Regions from separate parts of the Sphingobium yanoikuyae genome, predicted to be linked through region 1. Evidence: riboswitches for the same ligand, from Rfam matches in the RefSeq annotation. Region 1 holds a riboswitch; each other region holds the start of a gene.

Region 1 (9,522 bases):
GGGCTGGACCGCCGCCCAGCCGGCCGACGCCACGCCGCGCGGCAACTGGTGGGAGGCGTTCAACGATCCCGTCCTCAATGACCTGGAATCCCGCGCCGAGCAGGCCAGCCCCACGCTGGCCGCCGCGCTGGCCCGCTATGACCAGGCGCGCGCCGCCGCGCGGGTGGAAAATGCCGACCTGTTCCCGCAGATCAGTGCCGGCGCCGATGCCAGCCGCCGCCGCGTGTCGGGCAACCGATTCCAGGGCAATGGCAGCGCCGTCACCTATAATGACTATGTGGTGGGCGGTAGCCTCGACTATGAACTCGACCTGTGGGGCCGCATCCGCAACAGCGTGAAGGCGGCGCGGGCCGACGCCGACGCCAGCAATGCCGACCTCGCCTCCGCCCGGCTCAGCCTGCAGGCCGCCGTCGCCGATGCCTATGCGCGGCTGCGCGGGCTGGATGCGCAGGCGGAGTTGCTGCACCAGACGGTCGAAGCCTTCGGCAAGGCCTATGACCTGACCGACCGGCGCCACAAGGGGGGCGTGTCGTCGGGCATCGACGTCAATCGCGCCAAGACGGTGCTGGACAATGCGAAGGCGGACATCTCCGCCATCGCCAATGAACGCGCCGCGACCGAGCATGAGATCGCCGCACTGGTCGGCGCGATCGCGTCGGACTTCAGCATCGCCGCCCGCACCCAGCCGCTTGCCGCGCCGGACGTGCCGACCGGCGCCCCCTCGCAACTGCTGGAGCGTCGCCCCGACATCGCGGCGGCCGAACGGCGCATGTTCGCCGCCAATGCGCGCATCGGCGTCGCCAAGGCGGCATTCTTCCCGACGCTGACGCTGGGCCTGACCGGCGGCTGGGAAACCACCCATGGCGACCTGTTCAGCGCGCCCAACAGCTTCTGGGGCCTGGGTCCGGCATCGGCGCTGCTCAACCTGTTCGACGGCGGCAAGCGCCGCGCACAGGTGAAGATGTCGCGCGCCGAATATGAGGAACTGGCCGCCGGCTATCGCGACACGGTGCTGACCGCTTTCCGCCAGGTCGAGGATGCGGTTGCCGCCAATCATCACCTGTCCGACCAGATCGGCCATCAGCGCAGCGCCGCCGACGCCGCCCAGCGCACCAGCGATCTGGCACTGACCCGCTATCGCGATGGCGCGTCGGACTATCTGGAGGTGGTGACCGCCCAGACCGATGCGCTCGACGCCCAGCGCGCGGTGCTGATCGCGCAGACCCAGCGGATGCGCGCCAGCGTCGCGCTGGTGAAGGCGCTGGGCGGGGCAGCCTGACCTCGCTATTGGGCTGACGACAAAAGACAGGAGCGCCCCATGACCAAGACCGTCCTCATCACCGGCGCCACCGCCGGCATTGGCGAAGCCGCCGTCCGCGCCTTTGCCGCCGATGGCTGGCAGGTGATCGGCACCGGCCGCCGCGCCGATCGGCTGGAAAAGCTGGCCGCCGAAATCGGCGACGCCTTCTGCCCGCTGATATTCGACATGCGCGACGAAGCCGCGATCGACGCGGCGCTGGCCAGCCTGCCCGAAGGCTTTCGTGGCATCGACATGCTGGTCAACAATGCCGGCCTGGCGCTCGGCACCGCGCCAGCCCAGTCGGCCGACCTCGCCCAGTGGCAGCAGATGATCGAGACCAACATCACCGGCCTCGTCACCGTCACCCACAAGCTGTTGCCCGGTCTGGTCGCGCGCAAGGGCGGGATCATCAATCTGAGCTCGGTGGCGGCGACCTATCCCTACACCGGCGGCAATGTCTATGGCGGCACCAAGGCGTTCGTGCGCCAATTTTCGCTCGGCCTGCGGTCGGACCTGCACGGCACCGGCGTGCGCGTCACCTCGATCGAACCGGGCATGGTCGAGACCGAATTCACCCTGGTCCGCACCGGCAGCCAGCAGGCGTCCGACACGCTTTACGGCAATGCCAATCCGATGACCGCGGATGACATCGCCGCCACCCTGCTCTGGGTCGCGAACCAGCCCGCGCATCTCAACATCAACACGCTGGAACTGATGCCGGTGAGCCAGTCCTTCGCCGGCTTCCAGGTCGCGCGCGAAGGCTGAGCCGGACCACTACTCCTCCCCCGTTCGTTTCGAGCTTGTCGAGAAACGCTGCGCATAGGCTTCTCGACAGGCTCGAAGCGAACGGTTTGAGTTAAGCCCGCACCTCGCCCGCCGGGGTCAGTTCGATCGCGTCATAGCCCTTCCAGCGATAGAAGAGCGCGCTGGCGATCCAGCAGGCGATGAACAGGCCGATGATCGCGAAGCCCAGATCGTTGAAATGCTCGCCCAGCGTGGCGGCGACATCCCAGATGCCGCCGGAGAGGCCCAGCTTGTCGCCGAGCAGCGCCAGCGTCTCGATCGTGCCGATGCCGATCGCCACCGCCGCCGACAAAGCGGTGATGACGATATTATAGTAGAGCTTGCGCAGCGGCTTCACGAACGCCCATTGATAGGCGCCCATCATCAGCATGCCGTCGACCGTATCGACCAGCGCCATGCCGGCCGCGAACAGCAGGGGCAGGACCAGCACCGGGCCGAGCGCGAAACCGTCGCTCGCCTGCGCGGCGGACAGGCCCAATATCGCCACTTCGGTCGCGGTGTCGAAGCCCAGGCCAAAGAGGAAGCCGAGCGGCGCCATCTGCCAGGGGCGCGAGATCAGGCGGAAGACCGGACGGAACAGGCGCGATAGCGGCCCGCGCCCGCCGGTCAACATGTCGAGATCCGCCTCGACATAGCTGCCGCCCGCCTGCACCCGGCGGAAGGTCGCCCAGACCTGGCGCAGGATCACGAGGTTCATGATCGCGATGGCGAACAGGAAGGTGGCGGAAATCAGCGTCGCCACCACGCCGCCGGCAGCGCGGAACCGCTCCAGCCCGGCCAGCGCACTGACCGCATAGGCGAGGCCCAGCGCGGCGATCAGCACGATCGCGCTATGGCCGATCGCGAACCACAGGCCCACGGTCAGCGGCCGCTGCCCGTCCTGCATCAGCTTGCGCGTCACATTGTCGATCGCGGCGATATGATCGGCATCGACCGCATGGCGCAGGCCAAGGCCCCAGGCGAGCAGGGCCGTGCCCATCATCACCGGTCGGTCGCCGAACAGGGCGAAGGCCCAGCCCCAGACGGCCAGATTGGCAAGGACGAGCGCCGCGATCAGCGGCACGCTGCGTCGCCGAAGCGACGCCTGCAAAGGGGTGGCGGTCATGCGGTTTCTCCGATCAGGGGCCGCACGGCGCAGGCGCGCCGCCGGCGATTGCGGACACGGCGCAGGTCGCGCCGCAGCTTGGAAAGGCCCATCCATGTCCCCGTCCCGCAAACGAGCGTGACCATGGCGAGCAGCGGCAGGACGATCAGATCCCACCAGGGACGGGTGCGCAGCAGCGGGAAGTCGAGCCGGTGCAGCCCGTCCTGCAGCCAGCGGAAGGCGCGGCCATTGCGGTCGAAGGCGCGGATCAGGCGGCCCGACGCGGGATCGACATAGAGGCGGGTCGCCTGGTCATCGGCCAGGATGACGCGCCACACCGGCAGGGCGACGCTGGCCTTATGGCCATAATAATAGGCGTCTTCCTGCCGCAGCAGGACGATCGAGCCGATCGACGGTCCATCCTGGAGCGCCGCGCGCAGGCCCGCTTCGGACAAAGCAGCGGATCGTCCGGCAGCGTCGAAGCGCTGCGCCTTGCCCGCCCGATCGATCGCCACCAGATGAACGGCACCGGCAACGGGCACCACCTCCAGCCGGACGCTTCCCTGCGGCAAGGCCGGCAGCGCCGCGATCGCCCGGCGCGCATCGCCCCAGGCGAAGTCACCGTTCAGCCGCTGGCGCTGGATCATCATCGCCTCGCTGTCCAGCAGGCCCCAGGGGTTCATCGACAGCAGCCCACTCGCCACCCAGGTCAGCGTCACTATGCCGAAGAACAGCCCGGCCATATGATGCCACCACCACAGGCCGCGATAGGGCGATCCGATGCTGCCGTCGCGGCGACGGCGCAGCCGGGCGATGCCGACCCACAGGCCGGTGATCGTCAGGAAGCAGCCGATCAGCGAGGTCCAGATGACGACCTGGCTCCACAGCGCGCCATCCTGCCGCAGGATCGTGGGATAGAGCCAGTGCGGCACCGCGCCGAGCCAGCCCCAGAAGCGCTGGAAGCGGGTAGTCAGCTGCACCACCTCCCCACTCTTGCCCGAGACATAGGCCTGCGTGCCCGCCGCATCGGCATAATCGACACGATAGAGCGGCGCGTTGCGGCGAAAGGTCTGGACCGTCCACTGGTCCATCTCGGTCCGGGCGACCCGCTCCGGCGGGCCGGCAATGGCGCTGTTGCGGCCGAACTCGGTCGCGATCCTGTGGATATTTTGCGGATCGACCTGCTCGACCGGTTTCCCCGACGCCCAGTCATGGGTGCCGGCGGATACCCGCATCTGCGGGATGGTCCGCGTCGGATCGAGCGCGGGCGTCACGCGCAATACAGGCCGCCCCGCCATCATCTCGATCCGGGCGGCGGACAGCATCATGGTGTCGGGCAGTGTGCCCGCTTGCCCGGCCGACAGGGTGAGGGGCGTGAGCCCCCCAAGCTGCGCGGCCGGTGTCAGGCGCGGATAGTCGACATAAAGCATCACGAAGCCGGACAGGCACCACAGCGTCATGACGGCGCCGATGAGGATGCCCAGCCAGCGATGCAGCAGCAGGACCGGCCGCAACATGGTCAGAAGCTCAGGCCATAGCTGACCCGCAGCGTGCGCGGCACGCCCCGGTAGAAATAGAGGAAGCGGCTGTTGCTGCCGTCCAATACGCCCGCATCGCTGACCGCCGAGCGGTAGCCGGTCGTGGCATAATCCCGGTCGAACAGATTTTCGACATTGATGCCGAACCGGTTGCGCCGCGCCTGGTCCAGCCACAGATGGGCGCCCGCATCGACCACGGCATAATTGCCATAGTTCATCCGGCCAAAGCCCGATGCGGTCGACCAGACATCGCCCACCCAATTGGCCGACAGATTGGCGCCGAAGCGGCCGGTCTGCGGCGCATAGACGATCGCGGCGCGGCCATATTGTTCCGGGTTGCGATCGCGCTGCACCGAACTGCCCTGATTGCGAACACGCGAATATGTGTAGCTGGCAGACAGACCCCAACCGCCGCTCAGGTCGGCGTTCAGCTCCAGCTCGGCACCCCTGGCCCGCACCTTGTCGCGAACGTTGATATAGGTGCCGTCGGGAAAGGCCGGATCATCATAGGTCGTGTCGATCAGGTCGGTGATGCGCCGGTTGAAATAGGTCGCTTTCCACCGGATCGCTCCGCCGGCCAGCGCGCCGCCCAGCGCGGCGTTGAGGTTCAGGCTCTCCTCGGGCTTCAGGTTCGGGTTGCCGACCTCGCAACAGGGATCATTGCCATAAAGCTGCGAGGCGTCGGGCAGCACGAAGGAGGTGCCGCCATTGGCCTCCACGAACAGCGCGTCGCTGACATCATAGCGGCCCGACACGTTCCAGATCGTCTTTTCCGATCCCTTCGCCTTGTTGTAGCGCAGGCCCGCGGCGATCCGCGCCTTGCTCGACAATTCGTCATTGGTGCGCAGCTGGAAGATGCCGGCATGGACCTGTTCATCGGTCGGCGCGATCAGCAGGACGTCGTCGCGGCCGTTGAAGCTCTGGAAATCATAGCCGATCAGCGTGTCGATGCCGCGCAGCATGTTGAGCTGCACCACCGCGCTGCCGCCATAATCCTGATAGCCCCAGAAGGTGCCGGCCGGATAGATGACCTGCGGCGGGCCGGCGGGCACGGGGTTTCGGATCTGGACATAGGCGGTCTTCCAGTCGTGGAAATAGCCCTTGAGGAAGAATTGCACCCCATCCTCGCCGGTATAGTCGAGCCGCAGGCTGGCCACTTCCTCATTGCGGTCGTTGCGGCTTTCCTTGGTCCGCGTCGCGCTGATATTGTCGAGATCGGCCTTGGTATGCTGGTAGAGGGCGTTCAGGCGCAGGTCCGACGCGATATCATATTGATATTTGATGCCCGCCGACCAGAGATCATAGCCGCGCGCGCGATCGGTCGCGCTGGGCTGCATCACGTCATAGGGACGATAGCCGTCCGACTGGCTGCGATTGGCCCAGACCACGAAGCGATGCTGGCCGATCGCGCCGCGAACATAGCCGTCCAGGCTGGTCCCGGCAAAGCTGTCGAGGCTGGCATTGACCTGGCCGCCCAGATCGTCGCTGAAATCGCGGGTGACGACATTGATCACGCCGGCCGCGGCCTGGGTGCCGTAGAACAGGCTTTCGCCCCCTTTCAGCACCTCGATCCGCTCGATCATGCTGGCGGCCATGGTGTCGTTGGGCGACGTGCCGCCATAGAGGCGGTTGTTGAGGCGGATGCCGTCCATCGTCCACAGCACATCCTTGGTGCGCGAACCCTGCAGCGCGATGTCGACATAGCTGAACGGCCCGGACTGCGACCGGATGAACAGGCCCGGCACCGCTTCGAGCGCGCGGGCGGTGTCGATCGCGGCGGCATCGCGGATCTGCGTGTCGGTGACGATCTCGATGGCATGGCCATAGCGCGACAGCTGCTGCGGCAGCGTCTCTTCCAGGCTGGTGCCGGTGACGACGATGCTGTCGCCTTCCCCTTCGTCGGCCAGAGCCGGCGATGCGATGGCAAGCGAAAGGGCCAGCGCGGCCCGTGAAACGATATTGGACTTCATTTATTCCCCCATCCGGCGCCGCGTTCGACGGGCGGGGGCAACCTTCACGAGCGGCACGCGCGCGAACGTCCGACACACGCGCCGGCCGGGCGCCCAAGGGCAACCGACGCGCGTCGTCGCAGCGGCCCCAGCCGCTCGTTCGTCGCTCAGACGGAAGTTACCGTGCCGCGGCCATCCCCTGGACCAAGGCAAGAGCGACCAGACGCCGGCAGGTCTCCTGGCTCACGGGTCATCGCTTGATGCACGGCCTTCCCAGGCCTCGCAGGATTTAGCGTCCGGCCCAGTGGCTGGCGGATCGGTCATTCTGCCGTCCGCACATGTACATCGCGCTCACCGCTTACAGTTGCAGGGACAGCTGCGGATTTGGACAGTCACCCGTCCGCACCGCATTCCCTATTAAGCCCCTTTCGGGACACCGGCGCGATCATGATCCCATGCCGTGCGGCGCGGGATCGGCGGGATCGATAATCGAATATCGGGCGGGCTGCAAGCGCCTCTCAGAACCAGGCGCGCAGGCCGATCACCAGGCTGGTGGCCGACGGCTTATCGCCGGCGGCACGGGCATAATCGGCCGTATCGCCCAGCTTGCGTTCCCAATTGACGCCGACATAGGGCGCAAATTCGCGGGCGATCTCGTAGCGCAGCCGCAGCCCCAGCTCGATATCGGACGGGCCGGCGCCGATCCCCAGTTCGGGCACGGCCTGCGCCGCCAGATTGAACTCGGCAGCGGGCTGCAGGATCAGCCGCTGGGTGATGCGCTGGTCATAGCTCGCCTCCAGCCGCAGATGGGCGTCGCCCCTGGTCGACAGGAAGGCTTCGGCCCCGACCTCGAACCAGTAAGGCGCCAGGCCGTCGATGCCGATCACCGCATAGCTGCGGTCCGGCCCTTCGCCGAAATCCTGCCGCACGCCCGCCTGCAGGTTGAACCAGGGGTCGATCGCCCGGCTGTAGAGCGCCTGCACCTCGGCCCGTTCGAGCGATCCGCCGACCGTCCCCTCACCCTCGCTCTTGACCGCGAAGCGGTTGATGTCGCCGCCGATCCAGCCTTCGCCCTCCCAGGCATAGCCATCAGCGCCCTTGCCGGCGCGATATTCCAGCCGATCGAGCATCCATTGCGAATAGGTCATGCCGCCCCCTTCCGCGATCATCGCCGCGCGGGCGCGGGCCATGGCAGCGGGGTCATAGAGCGCGTCGGCGGCATGATCGGTCGGCACTGTCGGCGGCGTGCCTTGCGGGATGGCGGCGTCGGCAGCCGGCATCTCATGACCCATTGCCCCATGATCCATCTGGCTATGGTCCATCTGGCTATGGTCCATCGTCTGGGCCTGCACCGGCGCGGCGGCGGCGAGCATCAGAAGCGCGACCCTCCTCATGCCGCGTCCTCCCCATGGCGGACCGTCACGACCCGCATCATCCCGGCATGCATGTGCATCAGCATATGGCAGTGGAACGCCCAGTCACCCAGCGCATCGGCGGTAAGGTCGAAGCTGACCTTGCCGCCCGGCAGCACATTCACCGTATGCTTGCGCGGATTATGCGCCGCCTCGCCGGTCACCAGTTCGAAGAAATGGCCGTGCAGATGGATGGGATGCGGCATCATCGTGTCGTTGATCAGGGTCACGCGCACCCGTTCCATATGGCGGAAGGCGATCGGCTCCGCCCCTTCCGACAGCTTCACCCCGTCGAACGACCACATGTATCGTTCCATGTTCGCGGTCAGATGAATGTCGAGCGACCGGGTCGGGGTGCGCAGGTCCGTGTTCGGCGTCAGCGACCGCAGATCGGCATAGGTCAGCACCCGATGGTCGACATCCTCCAGCCCCGTCGGCCGGTCAGCGGTGCGATCGGCCGGCATCGGCGACAGGGTGGCGACGCCCGGCCCCATTTTCACGCCCGGCGCGACCGACTTGTCGCGCATCTTCATGCTATGCCCGCTCATGGCGTCATTGGCCGGCTGGCTGAGGTCGATCACGCCGCCATGGCCCATATCCATGCCGCCCATGTCCATGCCCATGTCCTTCATGCCCAGCAGCGGCCGGGCGCGCCGGGCCGGCACGGGGGCGACCATGCCGACCTGCGGCGCCAGCGTGGCGCGGACCAGGCCCGACCGGTCGATCGCCTCGGCAATCAGGGCATAGGGCTTCGCCTCGCCGGGCTGGACGATCACATCATAGGTTTCGGCAATGCCGATCTGGAACTCGTCGGTCTCGACCGGCTGGACATCCTGCCCGTCGCACTGGACGACGGTCATCGGCAGGCCGGGCAGGCGAACATTGAAATTGGTCATCGCCGACGCGTTGATGATGCGCAGCCGCACCCTCTCGCCCGGCGCGAACAGGCCGGTCCAGTTTTCGGCCGTGCCCATGCCGTTCACCAGATAGCTGTAGGTGGCGCCGGTGACGTCGGAAATATCGGTCGGGTCCATGCGCATCGCGCCCCAGTCGATGCGGTCCTTGAGCCCCTGATCCTTCCCCGCCAGCAGCCCGGCCAGCGTCTGGCGCTGCATGTTGTAATAGCCGCCCATCTGCTTCAGCCTTTGCAGCAGCCTGTGCGGATGAACCGGGCTCCAGTCGGCGAGCAGGATCACATGCTCCCGGTCATAGGCCACCGGATCGACGCCGGCGGGATCGATGATGATCGGCCCGTAAAGGCCCATCGCCTCCTGCATGCCCGAATGGCTGTGATACCAGTAGGTGCCTGCCTGCCGCACCGGAAAGCGATAGGTGAAGGTCTCGCCGAGCATGATGCCGGGGAAGCTGATGCCCGGCACGCCGTCCATCTGGAAGGGCAGGATCAGCCCATGCCAGTGGATCGAGCTATCCTCCT
Region 2 (9,522 bases), 1.6 Mb from region 1:
AAGGTGAAGGGCAATGTCCATGTCGAAAGCCAGACCATGGCGAACGGCACCACCTCGCAACGGGTGATGGTGGGCATCAAGCTGCCCTTCTGAGGCTGTTTGAAAAATCGCGAAAGGGCGATATTTCAGTACGGTACCAGCCCGCTCCCCCTCCCAACCACCCGACAGGATGACACTGGATCGGGCGGTTGGGCGGGGGCGCGGGCTGGTACCGGCTTTCTCAAACAGTCTCTTATCCCTTGGGCCGCCAGGTCGCCAATCGCCAGAGATAGAGCAGCACCGCACCGACCACGCAGGCGGTCGCCACCGGCCCCACATATTTGTCGATATCGCGGAAATTCTGGCCGAGCAGGAAACCGGCATAGGCCAGCACCAGATTCCACACCAGCGCGCCGCCGGCAGTCCAGATCAGGAAACGCACATGCCCCATGCGGAACAGGCCGGCGGGCAGCGAGATCATCGTGCGGAAGGCCGGCATGAAGCGGAACACGAAGACGACGATCTGGCCATATTTGCCGAACAGCCGGTCCAGCGCCTCGACATCGCGCCATTCCAGCGTCGCCCAGCGGCCGAAGCGATCGACCAGCGGCTTCAACCGGCCAAAGCCCAATATATGGCCGACCAGATACCAGAAATAATTGCCGATCGTGGTGCCCAGCGTGCCCGCCAGCAGCAGCCATTCCATCGCCATCCGCCCCTGGCCGACGCGGATGCCGCCAATCCCCATAATCAGTTCGGACGGGATCGGCGGAAACACATTTTCGAGGATCATCAGCAGGAAGATCCCCCAATAGCCCCCCGCATCGATCAACCGCAGCACCCAGTCGGTCATGGGTGCGTCCTGCCTCTTCCGTCATGCCAGCGCAGGCTGGCATCCCACTTATTTCTATTCCGAAGCCAGAAAGAGAGATCCCAGCCTTCGCTGGGATGACGGACAAGGCGCATGCAGGTCAGGCCGCCGCCCGCGCCGCCAGGCGGGCGTCGATCGCGTCCCAGATCATGCCACCGGTGTCGGTGCCGTCGAACGCGTCGATCGACACGATGCCGGTCGGCGACGTCACGTTGATTTCGGTAAGCCATTCGCCGCCGATCACGTCGATGCCGACGAACAACAGGCCGCGGCGCTTCAATTCCGGCCCCATCGCCTCGCAGATTTCCCGCTCGCGATCGGTCAGCACCGTCTTGGCCGCCGATCCGCCGACCGCCAGGTTGGAGCGGATTTCGCCCGCGCCGGGAATGCGGTTGACCGCGCCCGCGACCTCGCCATCGACCAGCACGATGCGCTTGTCGCCCTGCGCGACGCCGGGAATGAAGGCCTGGACCATGAAGGGTTCGACCCACGAAGCCTTGAACAGTTCCACCAGCGACGACAGGTTCGCGCCATTGCTGCCGACATGGAACACCGCGACGCCGCCATTGCCATAAAGCGGCTTCACCACGATCTCGCCATGCTCGGCCAGGAAGCTCTTCACTTCGGCCAGGTCGCGGGTGATCATCGTCGGCGGCATGAAGCGGGCATAATCGAGCACGAACAGCTTTTCGGGCGCATTGCGGACGCTGGCAGGGTCGTTCACCACCAGAGTCTCTTCCTGCACCCGCTCCAGCAAATGGGTGGCGGTGATGTAGCTCAGGTCAAAGGGCGGATCCTGCCGCATCCACACGACATCGACGTCGCGGCCCAGGTCCAGCATCTCCGGCTCGCCCAGCGCATAATGATCGCCCTCGACCTTCTGCACCTTCACCGGCCGCGCCTTGGCCAGTACCCGGCCGTCGCGATAGGTCAGGTCAGGCGCCAGATAATGATAGAGCTTATGCCCCCGCGCCTGCGCCGCCAGCATGATGTGGAAGGTCGAATCGCCGGCGATCCTGATCCCTTCCATCGGGTCCATCTGCATGGCGACGGTCAGGGGGTTGAGTTCGGTCATCTTCATTCCTTTTACCGTTCGCCCTGAGCGAAGTCGAAGGGCTCCGCCGAGCGTTAGCGAGGTGACTTGCCTTCGCTGGCGCTCAGGCGTGGGCTTCGACTTCGCTCAGCCCGAACGGAATAGAGAGCCCTCACCCCCCATGCCAGACATTGGCCAGATGGCGTGGCGGGCGGCCGGGCGCAAGGAGGATGACGTCAATTCGCATGTCGTCTCCGGGTCTTGCCAGCTGATGCCATAATATTTCGGCGCTCGCCGCCACCCGTGCCAGTCGGCGCTGGTCGATCGCGACGTCCAGTTCGGCGTCGGTCGCGCGGCTCTTCACCTCGACAAAGGCCAGCATCGCCCCCTTGCGCGCGACCAGGTCCACCTCGCCCGCGGGCGTGCGCAGGCGCTGGCCGACAATCTGCCAGCCCTTGAGGCGCAGCCACCAGGCGGCGATGCGTTCGGCCTGCCGGCCGCGCTTCTCCGCCTGCTGGCGGTTCACGCCTCGCGTTCTCCCTTGAGTTCGTTCGCCCGGTCATAGAGCGTCCGCCGGTCGAGCCCCAGCTTCTTGGCGACCTCGCCCGCCGCCTTCGATACCGGCAGCCGGGTCAGCGCCTCCCGCAGCGCCGCGTCGGCATCCTCGGCGCTGGCCGGCGGCGCCTCGCCGGGCGGGCCGACGATGACAACGATCTCCCCCTTGGGCGGCGCATCGGCATAGCGGGCGGACAATTCGCTTAGCGTGCCGGTCGCCGTCTCCTCGAAGGTCTTGCTGATCTCGCGACTGACCGCCGCCTCGCGATCGCCCAGCGCCGCCGCCATCGCCGCCAGACTGTCCGACAGCCGCGGCCCGCTTTCGTAGAAAACGAGGGTCGCGCGCAGCGCCACCACCTCGGCCAGCACGTCGCCGCGCGCTTTCGCCTTGTTCGGCAGGAAGCCCATGAACAGGAACCGATCGGTCGGCAGGCCCGACAGGGTCAGCGCCGCGATCGCCGCGCTCGGCCCCGGCAGGGTCGTGATCCTGCGCCCGGCCGCCCGCGCGTCGCGCACCAGCTTGTAGCCCGGATCGGAAATCAGCGGCGTCCCCGCGTCCGACAGCAGCGCCACCGATTCGCTCGCCATCCGCTCGATCAGCCGTTGCCGCACATTTTCGGCGCTATGGTCATGATAGGGAATCATCGGCCGATCCGATCCCGCATGGCGCAGCAGCCTTGCGCTGACCCGTGTATCTTCCACGGCGACCACGTCGGCCAGCCGCAGGACTTCGGCCGCGCGCGGCGTAAGGTCTCCAAGGTTGCCGATCGGCCCCGCCACGATGTAAAGCCCGGGCTCAAGCCCGGATGCCAATATAGTTTCCATAAGGATCCCAGATGACAGAGACGGATGCCCCCCGGCAAGCGAACATGTTCGCGGCGATGAAGCGCAGCGCGCGATTGCTGTTCGTTGCAAGCACCATCATGCTTGCCGCCTGTCAGTCGATCGTGCCCAAGGGCCCCGGCCCAGCCCAGCCCACCGGCCCCGCCAAGCCGACCGGCCCGGAAGTGACCCAGGGCCTGCCGACCGACACTGCGCGCCACCGCGTCGCGCTGCTGGTGCCGACCAGCGGCCCCAATGCCGGCGTCGGCCAGTCGATCGCCAATGCCACCACCCTGGCGCTGATGGACATCAAGACCGACAAGGTCCGCATCACCACCTATGACACCGCCACCGGCGCCGCGGCGGCCGCCAACCGGGCGCTGGCCGACGGCAACCGCCTGATCCTGGGTCCGCTGCTGGCCGATGACGCCCGCATCGTCGGGCCGATCGCGGCCAAGGCCAATGTCCCGGTCATCAGCTTCTCCAACGACACCAGCGTCGCGGGCAGCAACATCTTCCTGATGGGCTATACCCCCAACCAGTCGATCGAGCGGGTGATCGGCTTCGCCCGTCAAAAGGGCCTGTCCAATTTCGGCGCGCTGGTGCCGCGCGGCACCTATGGCGAGCGCGCCGGCAATGCGCTGCTGCGCGCGGTCGAACAGGCTGGCGGCACGGTCGTGTCGATGCAGACCTTCGATCGCACCCCCGCCTCGATCACCGCTGCGGTCAAGAAGCTGCAAGCCTCGTCCAGCTATGACGCGCTGCTGATCGCCGACAGCGGCCGGGTCGCGCTGCAGGTCGCACCGATCGTGCGCAAGAATGGCGGCGCCAATGCCCGCCTGCTCGGCACCGAAATCTGGAATACCGAAGAATCGCTGGCCGCCAGCCCCGTGCTACGCGGCGCCTGGTATGCCAGCGTGTCGGACGGCCTTTATCGCCAGCTCGCGACCAAATATCGCACCCGCTACGGCAGCGCGCCCTTCCGCCTGTCTTCGATGGGCTATGACGCGGTGCTGCTGACGGTGCGGATCGCCCAGGACTGGAAGCCGGGCGCGCCCTTCCCCACCGCGCGCCTGCGCGATCCGGGCGGCTTTGCCGGCATCGACGGCGCCTTCCGCTTCAATCGCAACGGCATCGCCGAACGCGCACTGGAAGTGAGCGAGGTCGGCGCCGGCACGATCAGCGTGGTCGATCCCGCCCCACGCGGCTTCGGCAACTAAGCAAAGGGGGCCGGAAGGCCCCCTTTTTCGTTCCCGATCAGACCCGTGCCGTCGGCACGATCAGCGGCAGGCCGTCGTTGACGTCGATCCGCGCTGCGACGCCATAGACGGATGCCAGCCGCTCCGGCGTCAGCACGTCCATCGGCGCCCCGTCCGCCACCAGCGCGCCGCCATCCATCAGCAGCAGCCGGTCGCAATAGCGCGCCGCCATGGCGAGGTCATGCAGCACGGTGACGACCAGCGCCCCGCCCTGCGCCTGCGCCCGCAACAAGGCCATCACGTCGATCTGGTGGCCGGGGTCGAGCGCGGCGAGTGGCTCGTCGGCGATCAGCGCCGGCGCACCCACCGCCAGCGCCCGCGCCAGCAGCACCCGCGCCCGCTCGCCGCCAGACAGCTCAGTGGCGATCCGCCCCTTGAAGCCGGTGACATCGGCGCGGGCCATCGCATCCTCGATCGCCGCCTCATCGTCGGCGGTCAGGCGCGACAGCGGCCCCAGATGCGGCAAGCGCCCCAGCGCCACCAGCCGCTCGACCGCCAGGGGCCAGTGCAATGTCTGGCCCTGCGGCAGATAGGCGATGGACCGCGCGACCGCCTCGCGCGACAGCCGCTCGATCGGCGTGCCGTCCAGCAGCGCGCGTCCGGCGGCCGGCTTCACCAGCCCCAGCAGCGCCCGCACCAAGGTCGACTTGCCCGCGCCATTGGGGCCGATCACGCCGATCAACTGGCCCGGCGCCATGGTCAGGTCGACGCCGCGCACCGCCAGATGGCGGCTCAGCCGGACGTCCAGTTGCTCGGTCGACAGGGTCACCATAGCCGCCGCTCCCGCATCAGGTGAATGAGGAAGACCGGCACGCCCAGGATCGCGGTCAGCACGCCCAGTTTCAGTTCGCTGCTGGTCGGGATGATGCGCACGCCGATATCGGCCAAGGTCAGCAGCACCGCGCCACCCAGCATGGATGGCAACAGCAGCGCGGAGGGCGACCGATCGGTCAGCGGCCGCACCAGATGCGGCACGATCAGACCGACGAAACCGATCGATCCGGTCACCGCCACCGCGCCGCCGACACCGATCGCCACCCCCGCCATCAGCCGCAGCCGCGCCCGCGACAGGTCGACGCCCAGCGCCCGCGCGCCATCCTCGCCCAAGGTCAGCGCGTCGAGCGCGCGCCCGTCATAGAGCAGCAGCGCCGCGCCGACCGCGATGCAGGGCAGCGCCAGCAACAGATGGTCGATGCTGCGATTTTCCAGGCTGCCCATCAGCCAGCTCATGATCTCCATCGCGGCAAAGGGATTGGGCGACAGGTTGAGCGCCAGGCTGATCCCCGCCCCCGCCAGCGTCGCGACCGCGATCCCTGCCAGGATCAGCGTCAACGGGCTTTCCGATGGTCCCGCCAGCAGAAACAGCGCGCCGATCGCCGCCAGCGCGGTGACGATCGCCAGCAGCGGCAACGCCATCGGGTGCAGTTCGGACAGGCCGAAATAAAGCGCGATCACCGCGCCCAGCGCCGCCGCATTGGACACGCCCAGCACGGCGGGTTCGGCCAGCGGATTGCGCAAATAGCCCTGCAATGCCGCGCCCGACAGGCCCAGCATGGCGCCGACCAGCAGGCCGATCGCCATGCGCGGCAGGCGCAGGTCGATGATGATCGCCCGCGCCACCATGTCGCCGCCGCCGGCCAGCACCGCCAGGATGCGGGCCGGCGCGATCGTCACCGATCCCAGCGCGACCGACGAGATAGCCGCGACGAGCAGCAGGGCGATCAGCCCCGGCAGCAACAGGGGATGCCGCCGCCCCTTAGAAGCGGACACGCACGCCGCCATAGGCCGACCGGCCATAGGTGCCATAGCCATAGGCCGTGGCGTAATCCGCATCGAACAGATTGTCGATCCGGCCATAGACTTCCAGATGGTCGCCCACGGGGAAGGACGCGCGCAGCCCGGCCAGCGCATAGCCGTCGAGCCGGCGGGTGTTGGCCGTGTCGTCATAGCTGTCGCCGACCATGGTCAGCGTCGCGCCGGTCGACAGGCCGAAGGCCCAGAGATAATCGGCCGACACACTGACCGCATTGGCGGCGCGGCGCGGCAGGCGATTGCCGTCGGTGGCCCCGCCCGACCGATCGCGCGCATCGACATAGGAGTAGGAGGCCGCCACCGTCAGGGCCTCGACCGGCTTCAGCGTCAGCGTCGCTTCCACGCCCTTGGCGCGGGTCCGGTCGAGATTGCCATAGGTGTAGGTCGCATAGTCATAATTGATCTGGTTGCGGGTATCGCGCCGGAAGGCGGTCAGCGACAGCACGGCCCGGTCCCCGTCCAGGCTCTGGTCGAAGCCGATATCATAGCTTTTCGACCGCTCCGGCCGCAGCGCGCTGTTGCCGCTATAGGTGTCGTAGAGTTGATAGAGGGACGGCGCCTTGAACCCCTCGCCATAGGAGAGGCGGATATTGGTCGCGCCGGCGTTCGGCGTGTAATTGGCGTTGGCGCCAAAGGTGGTCGCGCCGCCGAACTGGCTATGATCGTCATGGCGCAACCCGCCGGTGACGGCGAGGCCGGTGAGCGGCTTCATCACCGCCAGCGCATAGACGCTGTCGATATTCGCCTTTGCGCTGTCGGTGCTGCCAAAGCCGAAATAATCATAGTCCGGCCGCTCATGCTCATAGCCGAAGATCAGCTTGGCCTGGTCGACCGGGGCATAGACGCCCTCATATTCGAAGCGCAGGTTGGTGCCCGAATAGCCATAGTCCGGGTCGGTGCCGCGCACGAAATAATAGTCGCGATCGTTGCGCAGCCAGGTGACGGCAGCGCGGTTGGTCAGCTTGCCGTCGAGCAGCGCCAGGTTGATCCCGGCATAGCCGACATATTGGTCCAGCTTGCTGACGTCGCTGCTGTCGGCCGGCGCGCCGAAGAAGCTGTCATAGTCGAGATCGGCATGGATATAATAGCCGCGCAGGTCGAGGCTTAGGCTGTCGGTGAAAGCGATCTTCAGCTTGGCGTTAGTGGCGATATTCTCATAGCCATCCTTCTCCACGCCGCCGAACGACCGGCCGACCGAGGAGATGCCGTCGGTGTTGAAATAGGCGACGCCGACGCCGCCCGACACCGCGCCATGCGTGCCCGACACATCGGCCTTGGCGTTCAGCGTATCGCTATAGCCATAGTCGGCCGAGGCGTTAACCTCGAAACCCTCGCTGGGCGCGCCGGTCATCACATTGACCACGCCGCCGATCGCCTGGCTGCCATAGACCACCGAGTTGGAGCCGCGCAGCACTTCGATCCGGCGGATATTGCCGGTCAGCAAATGGCCGAAATCATAGCCGTCGCCGATGCCGCTCGGGTCGTTGACCTTGACCCCGTCGATCAGCACCAGCGTCTGGGTCGTCTCAGCGCCGCGCAGCGACACGCCGGTCACGCCGCCGGTGGAGCCGTTGCGGCTGAAACGGACGCCCGGCGTGGTGGCGAGCAGGTCGACGACATCGACCGCCTGGCGCGTTCTGATCGTGTCGGCATCGATCACCGTGATCGCCTGGCCGACCTCGTCGCGCGGCTGCGCAATGCCCGAAGCGGTGACGACGATATCGTCATCCTGTGCCAGATCCTGGGCCAGTGCCGGCGTAGCGGCCAGCAGCGCGATCAGCGAAATCCCCAACATCTTCATTTTATCGTCCCCCGGCGTCCGTCGATTTGGAACCGGGGCGTCCGCACAAGCGGTCGCTGCGTGAGGATCGGGAAGACGCCAGCGCCCCACCCCACGCACCGATGCGGCCCCGGCCGCCATGGGCGTCGCTCGACGGAAACACCGCGCCATGGCCATCCCCTGGGCCAGGGCAAGAGCGACCAGACGCCGGCAGGTCTCCTGGCTCGCGGGTCAGGGCAGCGATGCGCCAGCCTTCCCGGACCTGTCGGTCCAGTGGCCGGTTCCGGCCCTCCCCTTTTGAAGAGCTTGGGAACCCTGCGCATCGCGCTCACCGCTTACAGTTGCAGGGACAGCCGCGGATTTGGAAGGGCTGCGCCCCCCGCACCGCATTCCCGTTTTCAGCCCTTGCGGGCACCGGCGCGATCATGCGCGTCCGGGGCTTTTGACCGCCCCGGCGCGCGGCCCCCATAAGCCAAAGCACAAGCCCTGCCAAGCGGGCCAGGATCGCCCCGGCGGATCGTTGCGCGGCGCCGGCGGGCGGCTATGCAGGGGCCACTTACCGGGAGACGCCACATGACCGATTCGCTTGCCATCACCGCCGCCGACGTCGCCGATGCCGCGCGGCTGATCGCGCCGGCGGCGGTCCGTACCCCGCTGATCGAGAATGCCGCACTCAACGATCATTGCGGCCGGCGGGTGCTGGTGAAGTTTGAGGGCGCCCAGCATAGCGGATCGTTCAAGTTTCGCGGCGCCTATAACCGCCTCGCCCGCCTCGATGCGGCGGAACGGGCGGCGGGCGTCGTCGCCTGGTCCTCGGGCAACCATGCCCAGGGCGTCGCCTTCGCCGCCCGCCTGCTCGGCATTCCCGCCACGATCGTGATGCCGGCCGATGCCCCGGCGATCAAGACCGCCAACACGCGTGCGATGGGGGCTGAGGTCGTCCCCTATGACCGCTTCACCCAGAGCCGTGAGGAAATCGCCACCGCCCTTGCCACCGAACGCGGCGCGACGCTGGTTCCCTCCTTCGACGATCCCTTCATCATCGCCGGCCAGGGCACGATCGGCCTCGAAATATTGGAGCAGGCGCAGGCCGCTGGCGCCGACCTCACGCAAATCCTCGTCTGTTGCGGTGGCGGCGGGCTGGTCGCAGGCACGGCGACGGCAGTCAAAGCCGCCCGCCCCGACATCAGCGTCTATGCGGTCGAACCCGCAGGCTTTGACGATACCGCCCGCTCGCTCGCCAGCGGCACGCGCGAAAGCGTCTCGCCCGACGCGCGCAGCATCTGCGACGCCCTGCTGGCGCCCAGCCCCGGCGCGCTGACCTTCCCGATCAACCACACCCTGCTCGCGGGCGGCCTCGTCGTCAGCGACGATCAGGTGCGCGACGCGATGCGCTTCGCCTTCACCACGC
Region 3 (9,522 bases), 960 kb from region 1:
TTTCGGCGCGGAGGAGCGCGAGGCGCGGCGCTACGGCACCGCCATGCGCCGCTATGCCAAGGCGGCGGTAAAGTCGGAAAACAGCCTCGCCTGGCTCAATATCGGCCAGTCGCTGATCACCAACCTGATGATGGGCGGGGCGATGGCCTATACCGTCTGGGGCTGGAGCCGGGGGCAATTCTCCACCGGCGACGTGGTGCTGGTGAATACGCTGTTGTCGCAGCTGTTCCGCCCGCTCGACCTGCTCGGCATGGTCTATCGCACCATCCGTCAGGGCCTGATCGACATGGAGGCGATGTACAAGCTGATCGATACCGAGACGGAGGTGGCCGACGTGCCCGGCGCCCCGGCGCTGCAGGTGGCCGGCGGCGCCGTCCGTTTCGACGCTGTCCGCTTCGGCTATGATCCCGAGCGCGAAATCCTCCATGGCGTCAGTTTCGCGGTGCCGGCGGGCAAGACGCTGGCCATCGTCGGTCCATCGGGCGCAGGCAAGTCGACCATCGCCCGCATCCTGTTCCGCTTCTACGATATCCAGGGCGGCACCGTGTCGATCGACGGGCAGGATATCGCCGCTGTGACGCAGGCATCGCTGCGCGCCGCGATCGGCATCGTGCCGCAGGACATGGTCCTGTTCAACGACACGGTCGGCTATAATATCGGCTATGGCCGCGAAGGCGCGCGCCAGGAGGAAATCGAGGCGGCAGCCAAGGCGGCGTCGATCCATGATTTCATCATGAGCCTGCCCCAGGGCTATGACACCCGCGTCGGCGAGCGCGGCCTCAAGCTCTCGGGCGGCGAGAAGCAGCGCGTCGCCATCGCTCGCACCCTGCTGAAAGACCCGCCGCTACTGGTACTGGACGAGGCGACCAGTGCGCTCGACAGCCGCACCGAGACCGAGATTCAGACCGTGCTGCGCGACATCAGCCGCAAGCGCACGACATTGGTGGTGGCCCATCGCCTGTCGACCGTGGTCGATGCCGACGAGATCATCGTGCTGGACGCCGGCCGCATCGTCGAGCGCGGCCGCCATGCCGATCTGGTCCGCGCCGACGGTCTCTACGCCACCATGTGGGCGCGTCAGGCGACCGAACGCGACGACATGCCGCAGGAGCCAGGCGTAGAGGATATGTTCGAGGTCGCCCCGCAATAAATGGTCATCGCTCGCTGATATGCGCTAGCGGATTTAGCCGCGCCTGCCAGCCGAGCCGCGCCAGTTCGGGCGTGTCGGCGACCGCTTCGGGATGGCCCAGGCACAGCAGGGCGGCGAAGGTCCAGTCGTCGGGCACCGCCAGCGTCCGCGCGACAAAGGCCGGGTCGAGGATCGACACCCAGCCGAGCGCCAGCCCACGCGCCCGCGCCGCCAGCCACAGCGTGTGGATCGCCAGCACCACCGAATGGAGGCGGGTCTGCGGCATGGTCGCCGCGCCCAGCCCCGCGCCGGCCGATGTCGCATCGTCGCAGAAGACGGCGATGATCTCCGGCGCCTCGCCCAGCCCGTGCAGCTTCAGCGCGCGATAGGCATCATGCCGGGTCGCGTCGGTGATCTGGCTGGTGGCCCGCTCCCGCTCGGCATCGACATGATCGGCCAGTGTCGCGCGCAGCGCCGGCGTGCGCACCCGGACGAAGCGCCAGGGCTGGCTGTTGCCGACCGACGGCGCCAGTTGCGCCAGCTTCAGTAGCTCCAGCACCATCGCCTCGTCCAGCGGATCGGTGCGAAAATGGCGCACGTCGCGGCGCCAGGTCAGCAGGTCGGTCAGCGTCGCACAGAAATCGGGATCGAAGGCCTGCATCAATATTCGATGCCGGCCTGCGCCTTCACCCCGCTGCGGAAGGGATGCTTGATCATGGTCATTTCGGTCACCAGGTCGGCCGCCTCGATCAGCGCCTCGGGTGCGTTGCGGCCGGTGACGACGACATGTTTCATCTCTTCCTTGCCGGTCAGCACCGACAGCACCTCGTCCAGCGGCAGATAGTCGTAGCGCAGCACGATATTCAGTTCGTCAGCCAGCACCATCGCATAGTCGGGGTCGGCGACCATACGCTTCACCTCGTCCCACGCTTCGCGGGCCAGCGCGATGTCGCGGCTGCGGTCCTGGGTGTTCCAGGTGAAGCCCTCGCCCATCGGCTTGAACTCGACCTGATCGGGGAAAGCATCGAACACCGCCTTCTCGCCGGTGGTCATCGCGCCCTTCACGAACTGGACCACGCCGACCTTCTTGCCATGGCCGATCATGCGGACGACCATGCCCAGCGCCGCCGTGGTCTTGCCCTTGCCCTTGCCGGTATGGACGATCAGCAGGCCCTTTTCCTGGGTCTTGGTCGCCATGATCTTGTCATGGGCGGCCTGCTTCTTCTTCATCTTTTCCGCATGCTGTTCGTCGGTGCGTTCGACCATCGTCACTCTCCTGCAAGCTGGGCGAGCAGCATGCCCGCGCTGTTCGATCTGGTTTGCCACAGGCCGCGTTCCAGCGCCTCGCTCAGCCGGGCAGCGGTCTCGCGCAGGGCGGCGGGATTGGCGTCGGCCATGAAGGCGCGCACGGCCTCATCCTCGATGAAGGCGGCGTGGACGGCGTCGAAATGATGGTCGCGCACCGCATGGGTGGTGGCGGCGAAGGCGAAGAGATAGTCGACCGAGGCGGCGATCTCGAACGCGCCCTTATAGCCATGGCGCATGACGCCAGCGATCCATTTGGGGTTGGTGACGCGGGCGCGGACGATGCGGCCGATCTCATCCTCCAGCGTGCGGATCACCGGCCGCTCCGGGCGGCTATGGTCATTATGATAGCTGAGCGGCCTCGTGCCCTTCAGATGTTCGATGGCGGCGGCGATGCCGCCCTCGAACTGATAATAATCGTCGCTGTCGAGCAGGTCATGCTCGCGATTATCCTGATTCTGGACGACCGCGTCGGCCTGGGCCAGGCGGGTGGCGAACAGGCTGCGTTCGCTGTCACCCTCCACCCCCGCGCCATAGGCATAGCCGCCCCAGTCGAGATAGACGTTCGCCAGATCGGCGCGGCTGTGCCAGATCTTCTCGTCGATCATCGCCTGCAGTCCCGCGCCATAGGCGCCGGGTTTCGATCCGAACACGCGGGCACCAGCGCGGCGCGCGGCCTCCGCCGCATCGGCACCATCCGCCACCAGCGCCGCCTGCTCGGCGCGATGCCGGGCGGCGGCGGGATTATCCTCGTCCGGCTCATCGAGTGCCATCACCGCGCGGGCGGCGCTGTCGATCAGGTCGATCTGTTCGGGGAAGGCGTCGCGGAAGAAGCCGGAGACGCGCAATGTCACGTCCACGCGCGGCCGGCCCAGCTCGGCCAGGGTCATCATCTCGAAGCCGACGACCCGCCCCGAACTCCATTCCCAGCGCGGCCGCACCCCCATCAGCGCCAGCGCCTGCGCAATATCGTCGCCGCCGGTGCGCATGTTCGCCGTGCCCCAGGCGGACAGGGCGATGGCGCGGGGATAGTCGCCCTCGCGCTGGAGATAATCGTCGACCAGCAATTGCGCTGATCGCTGGCCCAGATCCCAGGCGACAGCGGTCGGCACGGCGCGGGTATCGACCGAGAAGAAATTGCGCCCGGTCGGCAGCACGTCGGGCCGCCCGCGCGTCGGCGCGCCCGATGGTCCCGGCAGCACGAACCGTCCGTCGAGCCCGGCCAGCAAGGCCGCCGCCTCCCGCGGGCCACAGGCATCGACACGCGGCGCCAGATCATCGGCGATCGCCGCCAGCACGGCGGCGCTGGCCGGGCCGACCGGCGCCGCGCCATCGACCAGCGCCGCCGCCAGCAGTTCCAGCCGCTCGACCATGTCGCCATGGGTGCGCCAAGGGTCTGTGGATAAGTCCACCAGCACCGCTGGGCGCGGCCCCTGCCACGGCGCGCCCAGCACGCAATCGAGGGGATCGAAGCCCAGGCCCAGATCATCGGCCAACGCGCGCAGCAACGACGCCTGCCCCGGATGATCCAGGCCGCGCGGCGTGCGCGCCAGCGCGATCAGCAGGTCGCGCCGCAGCCGCCCCTGCGGCGAAGCGGTGAAGACATGCAGCCCGTCGCGGATCTGCAATTCCTTCAGCTCACACAGATAATTGTCGATCGCGGCGAGCGCGTCGTCATCGTCGCCGGCGGCGCCCGCATCCTTGTCCAGCCCCTGGCTGCGGGCGAGGTCGATGATATCGCGGCGCAGCCGGTCGAGCCGGCGCGGGTCCATGCCGGCGGCGAGATAATATTCGTCCACCAGCGCTTCGAGCTGCTTGAGCGGCCCATAGCTTTCCGCGCGGGTCAACGGCGGGGTCAGATGGTCGAGGATGACGGCGCCGATGCGGCGCTTGGCCTGCGTCCCCTCGCCCGGATCGTTGACGATGAAGGGATAGAGTTGCGGCACCGGCCCGGTGCAAATTTCGGGGAAGCAATCGGCCGAAAGCGACACCGCCTTGCCCGGCAGCCATTCCAGATTGCCATGCTTGCCGACATGGACCAGCGCCTGCGCACCGAAATCCTGCGCCAGCCAGACATGGAAAGCGAGATAGGCGTGGGGCGGCGGCAGCGCCGGGTCATGATAGCTGCTCTTGGGATCGATATTATAGCCGCGCGCCGGCTGCACCGCGATCGCGACATGGCCGAAACGATGGACCGCAAGGCGAAAGGCGCCGTCCCGCACGAAGGGATCGGCCTCCGGCGCCCCCCAGCGATCGACCATGGCGTCACGCGCGCTGTCGGGCAGAGCGGCCAAGGCAGCGCGATAGATATCGAGCGACAGGCTGACCTCGCCCAGCCGATCGATCGACGCCCGGTCATTGGTGACGCCGCCGGTCATCAGCCGCATCAGCGCAGCGCCCTCGCGCGGCGCGTCGCCGATCGCATAGCCGGCGTCGCCCAGCCGGCACAGGATGGCGGCGGCGCTGGCCGGCGTGTCGAGGCCGACGCCATTGCCGATCCGCCCGTCGCGATTGGGATAATTGGCCAGCACCAATGCGATCCGGCGCTCGGCAGGCGGCGTGCGGCGCAGCGCTGCCCAGTTGCGCGCCAGATCGGCGACGAAGGCGACCCGGTCGGGTGCCACGCGCGGCACGACGATGCCGCACTGGGTGCGTTCATCGAACCGCTCGGCGGCCTTGAAGGCGACGGCGCGGGTGAAGAGGCGGCCGTCCACTTCGGGCAGGGCGACATTCATCGCCAGGTCGCGCGGGCCAAGGCCACGGGCCGACCCGCGCCAGCTGCCTTCCTCGACCCCGGCAAAGGCGGTCTGCAGGATCGGGCAGTCGGCCTGTTCCAAGATGCCCGGCACGCGCGGCTCGGACGAAGAGGAGGCGGCAAAGCTGGTCGCATTGACGATAATGTCGGGCGCGATGCCGGCCAGCAGCCCGCCGAGCCAGTCGCGCACGAACGGTTCGCGCAGCGCGCGGACATGGACGGCGGCGACATTGAAGCCGCGCGCGCCAAGCGCTGCGACCATCGCATCGACCGCGCTCAGCGTGCCGGCGACCACCAGCGCGCGATAGAAGATCAGCAGCGCCACCGGCCGCCCCTCGGTCCATGTCGCGCGCAGTTCGGCCACGCCGGGCCGGTCATGGCCGGGCAGATAGAGGCCCGCGTCGGCGATCGGCAGCGGATGGTCTGGCTCGCCCGCATCCGCGCCGATCAGCCGCGCGGCGCAGCGCAGGAAGGAGAGCGCATTGGCGGTGCCGCCCTGACGCAGATAGTCACGCAACTGTTCGCGCATCGCCGCGGGCACGGTGGAGGCCAGATCCAGCGCCGGGTCGCCCTCCCGCCCGTCGGCGATCGCGGCGAAGGCGATGCCCCGCTCGCGCGCGACCTGCGCAATCTCGTCCACGCCATAGGGCCAGTAGCTCTTGCCGCCGAGCAGGATGACGCAGACGAAGCGCGCCTTGGCGATCACCTTCTCGACATAGAGATCGACCGAATAGGGATGCTTGAGCTGCAGCAGATTGGCCAGCCGCACGCTCGGCGCATCATCGGGCAGGCGCGCGGCAGCAGCGGCGAAACAGGCCAGGTCGCTGTCCGCCACGGTCAGGATGACGATCTCGCCGGGCGGCTGATCGAGGTCGATCGCCTCCTCGCCGTCGCTGATCGTTCCCGGCGTGGCGGACAGAAGATGCATCAGCCGAGCACGGCCTGGATGTCGGCCTCGATCGCGGCGCGGTCCAGCCCCTTCTGGCCGATCACCACCAGCTGGGTACGACGCGCTTCTTGCGGTTGCCAGGGGCGGTCGAAGAAATGCTGGATGCGCGGGCCGACCGCCTGCACGACGAGGCGCATCGGCTTGCCCGCGACCGCGACCATGCCCTTGACGCGCAGCACGTCGTGGGTGGCGATCAGCGCGGACAGCGCCTGCACCAGCGTGTCGGGATCGGCAACCGCATCGCCGCTGACGACGAAGCTGTCGAAATCATCATGGTCATGATCCTCGCCCTCCGCCTCATGGTGCGAGGGGCGGGCGTCGAGATCATCCTCGGCCGCGGCGACGATGCCCAGCAGCGCACCGATGTCGACCGCGCCATGGGCAGCGCGGACGATCTTCACGCCGGGCCGCGTTTCGGCATCAACCTGCGCCTCGACCGCCGCCAGCGTGTCGGCATCGACCAGGTCGCTCTTGTTCAGCACCACCATGTCGGCGCAGGCGAGCTGATCCTCGAACAATTCCTCCAGTGGGCTGTCATGGTCCAGATTGGGGTCGGCGGCGCGCGCCGCGGCCAGCGCCGCCTCGTCGGTGGCGAAGCGGCCGGCAGCGACCGCATCGGCGTCGATCAGCGCGACGACGCCGTCCACCGTGGCGCGGGTGCGGATGTCGGGCCATTGGAAGGCCTTGACCAGCGGCTTGGGCAGGGCCAGCCCCGAGGTTTCGATGATGATATGGTCGGGCGGACTCGGCCGGTCGAGCAGGGCGGTCATGGTCGGCAGGAAATCGTCGGCCACGGTGCAGCAGATGCAGCCATTGGCCAGTTCGACGATATCCTCTTCGGGGCAGGCAGCATCGTTGCAGCCCTTCACCAGTTCGCCGTCGACGCCGACATCGCCAAATTCGTTGATGATGAGGGCGAGGCGGCGCCCCTTCGCATTTTCCAGCAGATGGCGGATCAGCGTGGTCTTGCCCGCGCCCAGGAAGCCGGTGATGACGGTGGTCGGAATCTTGGCAGATGCAGTGTTGGCCATGACAAATACTCGCGCGCCGGAGCAACCGGGGCGGGAGCGAACCGGGCGCGCACGCACGGCCGGCCGGCATCGCGGACGGGCGCTTGTTCGCCCGCAGATGCGTGACCGCGCGGCTCCAGCCGCCAACCTGTCGCTCAGACGGAACACCGTGCCCCGGCCATCCCCTGGACCAAAGCAAGAGCGACCAAAACGCCGGCAGGTCTCCTGGCTTGCGGGTCATAGCGGGAGGAACGGCCTTCCCAGGCCTCGCAGGATTTAGCGTCCGGCCCAGTGGCTGCCCTCCCGGCTGGGGAGGGCGCTGTTCATCACGCTCGCCGCTCACAGTTGCAGGGACAGCTGCGGACTTGGATGCCATGGCATCCGCACCGCCTTCCCATTTTAAGCCCCCGTGGGGGCACCGGCGCGATCATGTCGGGACGATGCGAAGCGCCGTCCCTGGGCCGGTTCCTAGTCGCTTTGGGCAGCGGTGACAATCCAGCCATCGGCGATGGCGAGCGGCCAGGGCCTAAGACGCTGGCCGACGCAGGGCCCACCGACGCAGACGCCATCGTCGCGGCGGAAAATGGCGCCGTGCCAGCTGCATCGGATATGACTGCCATCCGGGGTCAGATAATCGTCCAGCTGCTGCGCCAGCGGCAGGCCGGCATGGGGGCATTGGTCCACAAAGCCGGCGACCTGATCGCCGGTGCGCACGGCAAAGCCATGGAAGCGGCCGGCCCGCATCTGCAGCACGAAATTGCGCGCCTTGCCGTCGGCGAACTGCTCGATCGGGCAAAGGCGCACGCCCGCCGGCGTCGCGAACAGGCGCGTGTCAGTGTCACTCATATGTCGGCGTCGGGCTGGCGATCGGGGTGCGCGGCGGCAAAGGCGGGGAGCGCGCATGCCGCCGCGTCCACGGCGCACAGCCGCGGAAAGGGCGTCAGGTCGACGCCGAAGCGCCGGGCATTGTAGAGCTGGGGCACGATATGGCAGTCGGCGAAACTCGGGCTGTCGCCAAAGGCATGGGTGCCGCCGTGAAGGGCGACCAGTGTTTCGAGCGCGGCCAGCCCCTCGCCGGTCCAGCGCGCGATCCAGGCGCGGACCTGATCCTCGCTGGCACCAAAATCCTGCCGCAGCGCCTGCAACACGCGCAGATTGCCGAGTGGATGAATGTCGCAGGCAATGATGCCGGCCATGGCACGGACGATCGCGGCATCGCCGGGATCGGCGGGCAGCAAGGGCGGCTGCGGCCAGCGGGCCTCGATCCATTCCAGTATCGCGCCGCTCTGCGTCAGCACGCTGTCGCCATCGACCAGCGCGGGCACCAGCCCCTGCGGCGCCAGCGCCCGATAGTTGGGCGCGCGCTGCGCACCGCTGCGCAGGTCATGAGTGACCTGTGCATAGTCGACGCCCTTCGAGGCCAGCGCGATCCGCACGCGATAGCTCGCGCTCGATCGCCAATAGCCATGGAGGGTGAGGTCGCTCATCGCGCCGGCACGATCATCGCGCGGCATTCGCCAAAGCCGATCGACACATAGCCGGGGGCCGACGCGGTGGCGCGCAATGTCACCTCGTCGCCATCCTCCAGGAAGCAGCGCGTCTCGCCCGATGGCAGACTGATCGGCTCGCGCCCGCCGCTGCTGATCTCCATCAGGCTGCCATAGCCCTCGCGCGTAGGGGCGGAGATGGTGCCGCTGCCCAGCAAGTCGCCGGGCATCAGGTTGCAGCCATTGGACGCATGATGGGTGACGATCTGGCTGACGGTCCAGTACATGTTGCTCGCCGGCCCCTGGCTCAGCCGCATCGGTGGCTGGCCCGCGTCGCGCATCGCCTGGGTGGAGAGATAGACTTCCAAGGTCAGCGCCAGCGCGCCATGGGCCTGGTCGTCGGCATCACTGAGGTAAGGCAGCGGCGCGGGATCGCCCTGCGGCCGGGGCGGCTGGGCGATGCGGAACGGTGCCAGCGCCTCGGGCGTCACTACCCAGGGCGAAATGGTCGAATGGAAATTCTTGGCGAGGAAGGGCCCGAGCGGCTGATATTCCCACGCCTGAAAATCGCGCGCCGACCAGTCGTTGAGCAGGCAGAAGCCGGCGACATGATCGGCCGCCTCGCTGATGGGGATCGGGCTACCCAGATCATTGCCGGCGCCGATCCACACACCCAGTTCCAGCTCATAGTCGAGCCGGGCGGTCGGGCCGACCACCGGCACATCGGCTTCGGGCGGCTTGCGCTGGCCGCGCGGACGGACCAGCGGATCGCCCGACGGGCGGATCGAGGACGCCCGGCCATGATAGCCGATCGGCACATATTTATAATTGGGCAGCAGCGGATTGTCGGGCCGGAACTGGCGGCCGATATTGTTGGCGTGATGGAT

What was found. A riboswitch is a leader RNA that binds a small molecule or an ion and turns the genes downstream of it on or off. The one in region 1 is predicted to bind cobalamin.
Region 2: linked by a shared signal. The riboswitch ahead of HH800_RS00365 (TonB-dependent receptor plug domain-containing protein) and the one ahead of HH800_RS17820 (TonB-dependent receptor plug domain-containing protein) in region 1 are both predicted to bind cobalamin.
Region 3: linked by a shared signal. The riboswitch ahead of cobW (cobalamin biosynthesis protein CobW) and the one ahead of HH800_RS17820 (TonB-dependent receptor plug domain-containing protein) in region 1 are both predicted to bind cobalamin.

The regions. Positions count from the first base shown of each region.
Region 1 covers NZ_CP053021.1:3,718,114-3,727,635, forward strand. The annotation lists gene HH800_RS17800 (efflux transporter outer membrane subunit) at 1-1,279, shown strand, start outside; gene HH800_RS17805 (SDR family NAD(P)-dependent oxidoreductase) at 1,319-2,065, shown strand; gene HH800_RS17810 (HoxN/HupN/NixA family nickel/cobalt transporter) at 2,157-3,209, opposite strand; gene HH800_RS17815 (peptidase) at 3,206-4,705, opposite strand; gene HH800_RS17820 (TonB-dependent receptor plug domain-containing protein) at 4,708-6,696, opposite strand; cobalamin riboswitch at 6,886-7,131, opposite strand; gene HH800_RS17825 (copper resistance protein B) at 7,194-8,069, opposite strand; gene HH800_RS17830 (copper resistance system multicopper oxidase) at 8,066-9,522, opposite strand, start outside.
Region 2 covers NZ_CP053021.1:66,131-75,652, reverse strand. The annotation lists gene HH800_RS00405 (hypothetical protein) at 1-93, shown strand, start outside; gene HH800_RS00400 (DedA family protein) at 233-832, opposite strand; gene gshB (glutathione synthase) at 951-1,925, opposite strand; gene HH800_RS00390 (YraN family protein) at 2,056-2,409, opposite strand; gene rsmI (16S rRNA (cytidine(1402)-2'-O)-methyltransferase) at 2,406-3,263, opposite strand; gene HH800_RS00380 (penicillin-binding protein activator) at 3,275-4,480, shown strand; gene HH800_RS00375 (ABC transporter ATP-binding protein) at 4,518-5,291, opposite strand; gene HH800_RS00370 (FecCD family ABC transporter permease) at 5,285-6,289, opposite strand; gene HH800_RS00365 (TonB-dependent receptor plug domain-containing protein) at 6,276-8,132, opposite strand; cobalamin riboswitch at 8,303-8,545, opposite strand; gene HH800_RS00360 (threonine ammonia-lyase) at 8,685-9,522, shown strand, end outside.
Region 3 covers NZ_CP053021.1:4,674,508-4,684,029, reverse strand. The annotation lists gene HH800_RS22560 (ABCB family ABC transporter ATP-binding protein/permease) at 1-1,150, shown strand, start outside; gene bluB (5,6-dimethylbenzimidazole synthase) at 1,155-1,790, opposite strand; gene cobO (cob(I)yrinic acid a,c-diamide adenosyltransferase) at 1,790-2,395, opposite strand; gene cobN (cobaltochelatase subunit CobN) at 2,398-6,117, opposite strand; gene cobW (cobalamin biosynthesis protein CobW) at 6,117-7,169, opposite strand; cobalamin riboswitch at 7,346-7,586, opposite strand; gene HH800_RS22535 (Rieske (2Fe-2S) protein) at 7,617-7,994, opposite strand; gene maiA (maleylacetoacetate isomerase) at 7,991-8,635, opposite strand; gene fahA (fumarylacetoacetase) at 8,632-9,522, opposite strand, start outside.